Regions from separate parts of the Sphaerisporangium sp. NPDC049002 genome, predicted to be linked through region 1. Evidence: predicted binding sites of a transcription regulator. Region 1 holds the regulator's gene; the other holds the start of a gene.

Region 1 (5,570 bases):
TCACGCCCTCCTTCCACGGCACCCCGCGCGGGACGGAGGGCCAGGCGGGGATGCCCACGGCGGAGGGCTTCACCGCCTGCCAGATGTCCACGAAGGGGTGACCGACGATGAGCACCTCCGGACAGGACACCCGGGCCGCGATCCGGCTCTCCTTCGACCCCGGGACCAGGTGGTCGACCAGCACCCCGAGTCGCCGCCCCGGGCCGGGCCCGAAATCCTCCACGATAGCCGGGAGATCGTCGACGCCTTCGAGGTACTCGACGACGACGCCCTCCACGCGCAGGTCATGGCCCCAGATCTTCTCCACCAGGGACGCGTCGTGCACGCCCTCGACGTAGATGCGGCTCTCCCGGGCGACGCGCGCCCGCAGCCCGCCGACGGCGATCGAGCCGGACGCGCTGCGCGCCGGGCCCCCCGCCGCGGCAGGAGCCGGGCGCACGAGCGTCACGGGCTTGCCGTCGAGGAGGAACGCGGCGGGCGCGAGCGGGAACACCCGCCGGCGCCCGAACCGGTCCTCCAGCGTGACGGCCTCCTTGTCACAGGCCACCACGGCCCCGCAGAAGCCGCCCTCGGCGTCCTCCACCACGAGGTCGGGCTCGGCGGGGACCTGCGGGATCTTCCCGCGTAGCGGCCTCCGCCAGTCGCCGGCCAGAACGTCCCGTCCGTAGTCCCGCATACCTGGGCACGCTAGCAAAGATCACGCTCCGGGCGGCGTGCCCTGCGGCCACGCGCCACCGTAGGAGGCGGCGGCCCGGCGCTTGCGGGCGCGGCTGCGCCGGACGAGCACGACGATCGTGGTGACGACCGCGAAGACGAACCCGGCCAGCGGGATGAGGACCAGCGAGGCCACTCCACCGGCCAGCGCGCCCGTGCTGCCGGCCAGCGACTTGCCGACACCGAACAGGACCTGCTTGCCGTCCGACGCGTCACAGCTGATCTTGTACGTGCCGGCCGCCGGGACGCCGATGGTGAACAGCGACTCCCAGAGCCGCCCGTCCGCGGTGACGGTCTGCTTGGACGTCGGCTTGGTGAGGTCGGCCTTCTTGCCCTCGGCGTTGAGCGCGAAGCAGGTGACCTTGGCGGGCCCGGACGTCGAGGCGTACAAGATGGGCTTGTCCGCGGGGTCGATCGCCGCGGACACGCTGCCGCCGCTCTCGAAGGTCTGCGTCGGCGCCGCGTCGTTGAGGGTCTTGGACACCCCTCCGGCGAAGCCGGCGACGCCCACGACGACGCAGACGATGGCGATGAGCCAGGCCAGCACGATCCACAGCACGCGGGGCCGGATGGGGCCGGGGGCGGAGTGAGCAGGGGACCCGTAGGGCCGCTGCTGCGAGCCGGGCGGCGGGGGAGGCGGCGTGCCGTACGAGGGGCCGTAGGAAGGGCCGCCCTGAGGGGCGCCCTGAGGCGCGTCGTACGAGGGGCCCGACGGGGCGCCGTACGAGGGGGCCGCCGGGGTGCCGTACGAGGGGGCCGCCGGGGTGCCGTAGGAGGGGGCGCCGGGGGAGTTGCCATATGCGGGCGATCCGTAGGAAGGGGCGCCGCCGGCGGGCGCGCCTACGGACGGGGAGCCGGGCAGGGGACCATGGTCGCCGGGGGAGTTGGGACGCGGAAGCCTGGTGGTCGCGTCGTTCAGCCGGGGGTCGTTCTCACTCATGTACCAGAGTGTGGAGGATCCGACTTGCCGAGCGATAGCAAGTGGCTTGACCCTGACTAGGGGAGGTCGTGCGTATGGGTTATCGCACCCTGTCGGCCGGAGCCGTACACTTGGCACTCGGGAACACAGAGTGCCAGACCAGGTGTTCACGCAGGCACGAACGCAGGGCAGGGAGGTGAGCACGTTGCTCGATGAGCGTAAGCTCGCAGTTCTGCGCGCCGTTGTCGAGGACTACGTGTCCACCAACGAGCCGGTCGGGTCCAAAGCGCTCGCGGAGCGGCACAATCTGGGGGTCTCTCCGGCCACCGTGCGCAACGACATGGCCGTGCTCGAAGAGCAGGGTTACATCACGCAACCCCACACCAGCGCGGGTCGCGTGCCCACCGACAAGGGCTACCGGTTGTTCGTCGACCGGCTGTCCCAGATCAAGCCGCTGTCCGGCGCCGAGCGCCGGGCCATCGAGACCTTCCTTGCGGGCGCCGTCGACCTCGACGACGTCGTGACCCGCACGGTGCGGCTGCTCGCGCAGTTGACTCGGCAGGTCGCCGTGGTGCAGTATCCATCGCTGATCCGTTCCACGGTCCGGCACGTCGAGCTCGTGCCGCTGGCCGAGCGGCGGATCATGCTGGTGCTGATCACCAACACCGGGCGGGTCGAGCAGCGAGTCGTCGACCTTCCCGATGTGGTGGAGGACGACCGGATCGCGCATCTGCGGGCGGTGCTCAACGCCTGCCTCGACGGATGCCGCCTCAACCGCGTGCCAGAGACGGTGGCCGACCTGCACGGCCGGCTTCCCGAGGAGGACCGGCCGGTGGCGACCACGATCCTGTCCGTTCTCCTCGAAACCCTGGTCGACCGGCACGACGAGAAGATCGTCTTCGCCGGGGCCGCCAACCTCGCGGGCGACTTCAGCGTCGGCCTGCGCGAGGTCCTGGAGGCTCTGGAGGAGCAGGTCGTGCTCATGCGGCTGCTCGGCGAGGCGGGCGACTCGGCCGCGCTCACGGTGCGGATCGGCTCGGAGAATCCCTACTCCGGGCTTCACGGCACCTCGATCGTCGCCGCCGGATACGGTTCGGGCGACAATGAACTGGCTCGGCTCGGAGTGCTGGGCCCGACGCGAATGGACTACCCGGTGACTATGGGAGCGGTGCGCGCAGTCGCACGCTATGTCGGCCAGATCCTGGCGGGGTCCTAGGTGGCCCGCGACTATTACGGCATCCTCGGGGTCCGCCGTGACGCCAGCCCGGATGAGATCAAGAAGGCGTATCGCCGCCTCGCGCGCGAGCTCCATCCCGACATCAACCCCGACCCTGAGACGCAGGAGCGCTTCAAGGAGATCAACCAGGCGTACGAGGTCCTGTCGGACCCGAACAAGCGCCAGATGTTCGATCTCGGAGCCGACCCCTTCGGCGGCGCGGGCGCCGGCCCGGGAGCCGGTGCGGCCGGCTTCGGCGCGGGCTTCCCGTTCAGCGACATCATGGACGCCTTCTTCGGCGGCGGTGGCGGGTCCCGCGGGCCCCGGTCCCGGGCGAGGCGCGGGCGCAACGCGACGATCCGCGTCGAGCTCGACCTGGCCGAGTCGGCGTTCGGCACCACGCGCGAGCTGGTGGTCGACACCGCCGTGCTGTGCGAGATCTGCCACGGGTCGGGCGCGGCGTCGGGCACCCACCCCGACACCTGTGACATGTGCCACGGGCGCGGTGAGATCTCGCAGGTCACCCGGTCGTTCCTCGGCCAGGTGATGACCGCTCGCCCCTGCCCGCAGTGCGGCGGTTTCGGGTCGATCATCCAGCATCCCTGCCAGGAGTGCTCCGGCGACGGGCGGGTGCGCACCCGGCGCACGATCAAGGTCCGCATCCCGGCGGGCGTCGAGGACGGCACCCACATCCAGCTCGCCGGAGAGGGCGAGGTCGGTCCCGGCGGAGGCCCCCCCGGAGACCTGTTCCTGGAGATCGTCGAGCGGCCTCACGAGATCTTCGAGCGGCGGGGCGACGACCTGCACTGCACGGTCCAGATCCCGATGACCGCGGCGGCGCTCGGCACGATCCTGACCGTGGAGACGCTCGACGGCGCCGAGGAGATCGACGTGCGGCCCGGCACCCAGGCCGGTCACGTCCTTCCCCTGTACGGCCGGGGCATCCAGCGGCTCAACGAGACCGGCCGGGGCGACCTGCTGATCCACGTGAACGTGGAGACGCCCACCCGCCTCGACCCGGCCCAGGAGGAGTTGCTCAAGGAGCTGTCCAAGCTGCGCGGCGAGGAGCGCCCCCCGGGCAAGTTCGCCCCCGGGCAGCAGGGCTTCTTCTCCCGCCTCAGGGACGCCTTCAACGGCCGCTGACCCCTCGGAGCCAACACAAGGCACCCGCCGGACTCGGCACGTAAGGCATTCGCCGGAGCCCGTACGGCCCGTGGTTCGCGGAGGTCGTGCGGGCGTGGCTAAGGTTTGCGGGTGAGCGTCCCCGTCTTCCTCGCCGACGACCTGTCCGGGCAGGAGATCGTCCTTTCCGGCCCCGAGGGGCGGCACGCCGCCACCGTGCGGCGGTTGCGCGCCGGTGAGCGCGTCGACCTGACGGACGGCAGGGGCGCGGTCGCCGAATGCGTCGTGCGCGACGTCGCCAGGGACTCCCTCCGGCTGGAGGTCCTCGGCCGTCGCACGGTGCCGGCGCCGGCCCCGCGCCTCGTGGTCGTCCAGGGCCTGCCCAAGGGCGACAGGGGCGAGCTGGCGGTCGAGATGATGACCGAGGCCGGGGTGGACGTCATCGTCCCCTGGGCCGCCGCCCGGTGCGTGACCCAGTGGAAGGGCGACCGCGCGGGCAAGGCGCTGGCCCGCTGGCGCTCCACCGCCAGGGAGGCCGGCAAGCAGGCCCGGCGGTTCCACCTGCCGGAGGTCACCGAGCAGGCCACGACGGCCGAGGTGGCCGCTCTGCTGCGGGGCGCGGCCGTCGCGGCCGTACTGCACGAGGAGGCCGAGGCGCCCCTGTCCCAGCTCGCCCTCCCCGCGTCCGGCGACATCGTGACGGTGGTCGGCCCCGAGGGCGGGATCACCGGCGAGGAGGTCGAGCGGTTCAGGGAGGCGGGCGCCACGACGGCCCTGCTGGGCCCCACCGTGCTGCGGACCTCCACGGCCGGCGTGGCCGCCGCCGCGGTGCTGCTCACCCGCTCCGGCCGCTGGTGACCCCGGCCGCCGTCTCGGGCCGTTGGTCACCCTGGCCGCCATCTACGTACGGCCGCTGGTGAGGCCGGGCGAGGACGGCGGCCCCGCCTCGCGCGGCTTATAGCGCGGAACCCCTGGCGGCGGGCCCTCTCCTGGGGAAACACCCGAGGTCTTTCCGGTTCTTGTCCCGCAGGACGTCTGGCGGCAACCTCTGTGTCGCTCGACGTGCACCTTCCGGCAGACGCTTCACAGCGGCAACACCGATGCGCCTCCGGACTCACCCCTTGCCGTAACCGAAGCTGGTCAGGCTGTCCTCGCCCTGGTCGGGCGGACACGGTGAGAGGCAGAGAGACATGTTGCTACCAGGAAGCCGCATCGCTGTGGCCGTGGCGGCGCGCCAGGCGCCGCGGCGATCGTGATCCACGGCGGGCCGCCCGCGGCGGCCGGCAGCGAGCCCGAGGCGGCTTCCGGCCGGCAGGAAGCGACTCTCCCCGTGCCGGGCGACCCCGGCGTGCCGGTGTACCCGCCGGTGGCCTGGGTGGTCGCTCCGGCGCGCGTCCCGAGGTCCTGGGACCTGCTCGGATGGCCTATGCGCGTCGTTCTGGTGCTGGCGATGGTCATCGCGCTCGTGGTCGTCCTCCTTGGGGTGTTCACTACGGCGTTCGAGGCGCGGGCGGAGGCCGGGGCGACCGCCCCGGTACGGCCGGCGCGAACAGATTCTGGATGGTTGGTTCGATGAGGAGCACGTCCAATGGCCGGATG
Region 2 (5,570 bases), on a different contig from region 1:
CGATCGCGCATGTCGTCATAGTGAACGGATACGGATTGGTCACATTGACGCGACGATAACGGCGAGTAATCAAATGAACACAGTAGTGTTTGTATATTTCACTCTCGAAGGGAATTCGGAGGATATTTGTTAGATGTCACGGCAGCTCGGAGGGCGCGCAGCGCGGTCTGCCGGACGCCCCAGTCGCGTGATCGGTTTACCAGGCGGTCAAATGACGGGGGCCTAAATCGATTCAACAAAAAAGTACGGCCCGCGCCTCCATGAGGCGCGGGCCGTACTTCGGGCCGAATGATCGGGTTCAGTGGCCGTGTCCGTGGCCGTGACCCTGCCCCCCGGCGGCGGGGGCCTCCTCCTCGGGCTTGTCGACCACGAGGACCTCGGTCGTGAGCAGCATGCCGGCGATGGAAGCGGCGTTCTGCACGGCCGAGCGGGTGACCTTGACCGGGTCGATGACGCCCTGCGCGATCAGGTCGCCGTAGTCGCCGGTCGCGGCGTTGAGGCCGTGGCCGGCGGGCAGCTCGCCGATCTTCGCGGTGACGACGTAGCCCTCGTGGCCCGCGTTCTCGGCGATCCAGCGGGCCGGCTCGACGAGCGACCGGCGGACGATGGCGACACCGGTCGCCTCGTCACCGGTGAGGCCGAGGTCGTCCAGGTCCTTCGACAGGTGCACGAGCGCGGAGCCACCGCCGGAGACGATGCCCTCCTCGATCGCGGCGCGCGTCGCGGAGATGGCGTCCTCAAGACGGTGCTTCTTCTCCTTGAGCTCCACCTCGGTGGCCGCGCCGACGCGGAGGATGCAGATGCCACCGGACAGCTTGGCGAGGCGCTCCTGGAGCTTCTCGCGGTCCCAGTCGGAGTCGGTCTGCTCGATCGCGTGCTGGATCTCGCGGACGCGGTCCTGGACCGCCTGCGGGTCGCCGGCGCCGTCGACGATGGTCGTGGCGTCCTTGGTGACCACGATGCGGCGGGCGGTGCCCAGCACTTCGAGGCCGGCGTTGTCGAGCTTGAGGCCGAGCTCCTCGGAGATCAGCTGGCCACCGGTCAGGATCGCGATGTCCTGCAGCATGGCCTTGCGGCGGTCACCGAAGCCGGGAGCCTTGACGGCGACCGAGGTGAACGTGCCGCGGATCTTGTTGGTGACCAGGACGGCCAGGGCCTCGCCCTCGACGTCCTCCGCCACCACGAAGAGCGGCTTCTTGGTCTGGGCGACCTTCTCAAGCAGGGGGAGGAACTCCGCGATAGAGGAGATCTTGCCCTGGTTCAGCAGGACGTAGGCGTCCTCGAGGACCGCCTCCATGCGCTCGGGGTCCGTCACCATGTACGGCGACAGGTAGCCCTTGTCGAACTGGAGTCCTTCGGTGAACTCCAGCTCAAGGCCCATGGTGTTGGACTCTTCGACGGTGATGACGCCGTCCTTGCCCACCTTGTCGAACGCCTCGGCGATCAGCTCGCCGATCTTGGCGTCCTGGGCGGAGATCGTCGCTACGTTGGCGATCTCCTTCTTGTCCTCGACGGGACGGGCGAGCTCCAGCAGGCGGTCGCTGACCGCGCGGGCGGCCAGGTCGATGCCGCGCTTGAGCGACAGCGGCGAGGCGCCGGCGGCGACGTTGCGCAGGCCCTCGCGGACCATCGCCTGGGCGAGCACGGTCGCGGTGGTGGTGCCGTCACCGGCGACGTCGTTGGTCTTGGTGGCGACTTCCTTGGCGAGCTGCGCGCCGAGGTTCTCGTACGGCCGCTCCAGCTCCACCTCACGGGCGATGGTCACACCGTCGTTGGTGATGGTGGGCGCACCGAACTTCTTGTCGATGACGACGTTCCGGCCGCGCGGCCCGAGGGTCACCTTGACGGCGTCCGCGAGAGCGTTCACGCCACGCTCAAGAGCGCGACGCGCGTCCTCCTCGAACTCCAGGGTCTTCGGCATTTAAGGTCCTCTCAGCATCAGAGCCCCGGGCCTTCAGCCGAAGCGCCCGGGGCTTGACACGCATTTTTTGTAAGGCTCCGTACTGATGGTCGCTTGCGCGCCCGGGGCTTTACTTCTCGATGATCGCGAGAACGTCACGGGCGGAGAGAACGAGATACTCCTCGCCGCCGTACTTGACCTCGGTACCGCCGTACTTGCTGTAGAGGACGATGTCCCCTTCCTTGACGTCGAGCGGAATCCGCTTCTCGCCGTCTTCGTCCCAGTTGCCGGGGCCCACCGCGAGGACCTTGCCCTCCTGCGGCTTCTCCTTGGCGGTGTCTGGGATGACCAGACCGGAAGCGGTCGTCTGCTCGGCTTCAAGCGGCTGGACCACAATGCGGTCGCCGAGCGGCTTAACGGGAACCTTGGTGGCGGTCGTCACGATCGGACCTCCCCTTCAGATTGTGTTGATGAGCTGAAGAGGCGACCAGCGGCCTGCCGTCGCGGGTGTCAGACCTGCCTCGTCGCATTTTTGACTTGGCACTCTCACTAGGCGAGTGCCAACACTGAACAGTATGCAAGGCCGCCGACTCAGTCAACACGGACAGGCCGTCCCTGGTCAGTCCGGTTCCGATACCTGCCCCGGCCGATGTGCGGCTCGCCCGAAATGTCCGCCTGAGCGCCGGGTCCGCCAGGTTACCGGCTCCTTCCCTGGGACCTCCCGGCACGCGGTAGCGTCGGGAGACGTGGACCTCGACGCCTTCCGCGAATTGCTGACCACACGCGGGCAGAAGGCCCTCGGCGACGCCGTGGAGGCGGTGGCCGGCGGCGCCGACCCGGTCCTGGCCGCGAGCCGCCTCAGGAAGACCTACGACGCCTCGCTGACCTCGGCCGCGCTCACGCAGGCGCGGCTGCGGGCGCGCGGCGCCGTCAAGTTCGGCCCCGACGCGGCCCGCATGTACTTCACCCCCGACGGCCTGGAGCAGGCGACCCGCGCCGAGGTGGCCGCCCACCGCGCCCGCAGGCTGCCGCCCGGCACACGGGTGGCCGACGCCTGCTGCGGCATCGGCGGCGACCTGATCGCCATGGCACGCGCCGGCTGCGAGGTCGACGCCGTCGACCTCGATCCGCTCACCGTGGAGGTGGCGCGGGCCAACGCCGTCGCGCTGGAGCTCGGCGACCACGTCACGGTGCGTACGGCCGACGCCGCCGAGGTCGAGCCGGAGGCCTACGACGTGCTGTTCGCCGACCCGGCCAGGAGGTCCGCCAGCAGGCGCGTGTTCGACCCCATGGCGTACTCCCCGCCGTGGCCGGCGGTCCTCGGCCTTCAGGCACGGGCACGGGCCGCGTGCCTGAAGGTCGCGCCCGGCATCCCGTACGAGCTGATCCCGCCGGGCGCGGAGGCCGAGTGGGTCTCCTACCGGGGCGAGGTCAAGGAGGCCGTCCTGTGGACCGGCGCCCTCGCCCAGCCGCAGGCGGAGGAGCTCGGCCGAAGGGCGACGATGCTGCCTTCCGGCGAGACGCTGACCCCCGACCTGTCCCTCGGGCAGGCCGAGCAGGGGCCGGTGGCCAGATACCTTTACGAGCCGGACGGCGCCGCGATCAGGTCGCACCTGGTGGCCGAGGTGGCGGCGCTGGTGAACGGCCACCTGCTCGACCCGCAGATCGCCTACATCACCGGCGACACCGCCGCCGTCACGCCGTGGGCCTCACGGTACGAGGTCCTGGAGACGATGCCGTTCTCGCTCAAAAGGCTGCGCGCGGCCCTTCGCGAGCGCCGCATCGGCGCGGTGACCCTCAAGAAGCGCGGCTCCGCCGTCGACCTGGAACGCCTGCGTAAGGATTTGCGCCTTTCTGGTGATAAATCGTGCGTCGTGGCTCTTACCCGCATCGGCGAGCGTCCTTTCGCACTTGTTTGCCAACCCGCCTGACCTGCATAAACGACTATTCCAGGGCAATCCACGATTATCACGAAGTTTTAAAGTCGGCCCCGAAATTCGCCTGACGAGCGACTACAGTTGGCCAGCGCGGGATTTTCGCCTGATCGATGGCTGACCCGCCTTATTCGTCACGCCAGACAACCGGACCAATCCCACCGCAGTGCGGCCGGCCGCCCGCGAGTGAAGGAGCTTTCGGTGGATCACTCCAACCACACCCTCCTCCAGGCGGGAAGCCAGACCGCCATCTCCGACCGGATGCGCGAGCTCCTGGCGAGGGCGGCCCAGGACCATGTGTACGAGCAGCGCACCCAGGGCGCGGTGCTCGACGAGATCCGTCAGCGGCTCGAAGGCATGGAGTGGTTGCTGCGCGAGGTCCGTGAGCGCGAGCTGGGCGGCCTGAGCGGCGCCCTTGAGACCGTCGGCGGCCAGCTCGGTGAGCTGGCGACCCGGCCTCCGGCGTGGGCCGAGGGCCTGGCCCAGCACGTGGAGGTCGTGCGTGACCGCGTCGACGGGGTGGGCGACCGCGTGGCCGTCATCGTCGACCGCATCGACTCGGTGAGCGAGCGCGTCAGGCCCGTCGCCGAGCTGCCCGGCCTGCTGAACGACCTCGGCACGGTGCGCGAGGGCGTCGCGGAGTCCCTGAAGCGCCTGCAGGCGCTGCTCGACGGCGGCCACGGCGTGCCCGAGCGCATGGCCGAGCTGAGCGGACGCCTCGGCCGGCTCACCGCCGGCATGGAGGCGGCGGGCGGCCGCTTCACCCGGGTCGACAAGGCGCTGCTCGACCTCACGCAGCGCACAGAGCGGCTCGAAGGCGGCGTTCTCGACCTCAGCGAGGCCCTTGAGGAGACGCTCGCATCGGCGATCGAGCGGCTCACCGGCTCCGTCGACCAGCTGGCCGGCAAGGTCGACGGCATGACGGCTCAGCTGGCCGACGCCGAGACGCGGCTCTCCGACCGCCTCGACGGTGCCGGCGGCCTGCTCGCGGGCTTCGACGGCCGCCTGGAGGGCGTCGAGGGCCATCTGGCGGGTTTCGCGGCGCGGTTCGACTGTGTGGAGGGTCACCTCGGGGAGCTGAGGGGACGCGCCGACAGCGTGGACGGCCGATTCGACAGCGTCGACAGCCACATCGGGGCCGTGGAGGGGCGGCTGGAGACGGTCGACGTCCGGCTCCAGAGCATCGACGGGCGCGTCGAGACCGCCGACTCCCGCCTCGCCGGCGTCGACGGCCGCCTGGCCGGGCTCGACCAGCGGCTCACCGACGTCGGCGACCGCCTCACCGCACAGGATCAGCGCTTCACCACGCTCGGCGAGAGCTTCGAGGGCGTCAACGAGCGGCTGGAGATGGTCGACGACCGCGTGGAGGCCGTCAACCAGCGCGTCGGCCAGCTCCCCGGCCTGCTGGAGGTGGGCGAGGTCCACAAGCGCGTCGGCGAGCTGCTCAGCGCCCAGGGCGACGACCAGGGCAAGCGGCTCGACGCGATCGACAAGCGCCTGACCGAGGCCGCCACCGCCCTGCCGCCCATGGCCGAGCTCATGGACCTCATGCGGGCACGTCCCGATCGCGCCCAGCTCGCGGAGACCGTCGACGAGGTCATCCAGCCCACGCACAACGACCTGACCCGCAGGCTGGGCGCCCTGGAGGAGACCATGCTGGCCCTCGCGGAGGCCCTGCTCCGTCCCACCCGCACCCCCAAGGACTGACCCGGGCCCTCGGGCCCTCACATGTGGAC

The links. The regulator HrcA, encoded in region 1, represses chaperone genes, less so after heat shock. The targets are predictions, from matches to a motif close to TTGGCACTCTCNNNNNGAGAGTGCCAA.
Region 2: the regulator HrcA is predicted to act here: its motif matches at 2,438-2,464, upstream of groES (co-chaperone GroES).

What each region holds. Positions count from the first base shown of each region.
Region 1 is NZ_JBEZFH010000012.1:42,619-48,188, reverse strand. Features, by position in the region: gene AB0B89_RS04910 (DUF3097 domain-containing protein) at 1-676, opposite strand, end outside; gene AB0B89_RS04905 (hypothetical protein) at 698-1,654, opposite strand; gene hrcA (heat-inducible transcriptional repressor HrcA) at 1,839-2,849, shown strand; gene dnaJ (molecular chaperone DnaJ) at 2,850-3,992, shown strand; gene AB0B89_RS04890 (16S rRNA (uracil(1498)-N(3))-methyltransferase) at 4,104-4,829, shown strand; gene AB0B89_RS04885 (hypothetical protein) at 5,224-5,547, shown strand; gene AB0B89_RS04880 (HtaA domain-containing protein) at 5,544-5,570, shown strand, end outside.
Region 2 is NZ_JBEZFH010000005.1:33,732-39,301, forward strand. Features, by position in the region: gene groL (chaperonin GroEL) at 299-1,921, opposite strand; gene groES (co-chaperone GroES) at 2,031-2,345, opposite strand; gene AB0B89_RS02195 (class I SAM-dependent methyltransferase) at 2,647-3,831, shown strand; gene AB0B89_RS02200 (hypothetical protein) at 4,036-5,541, shown strand.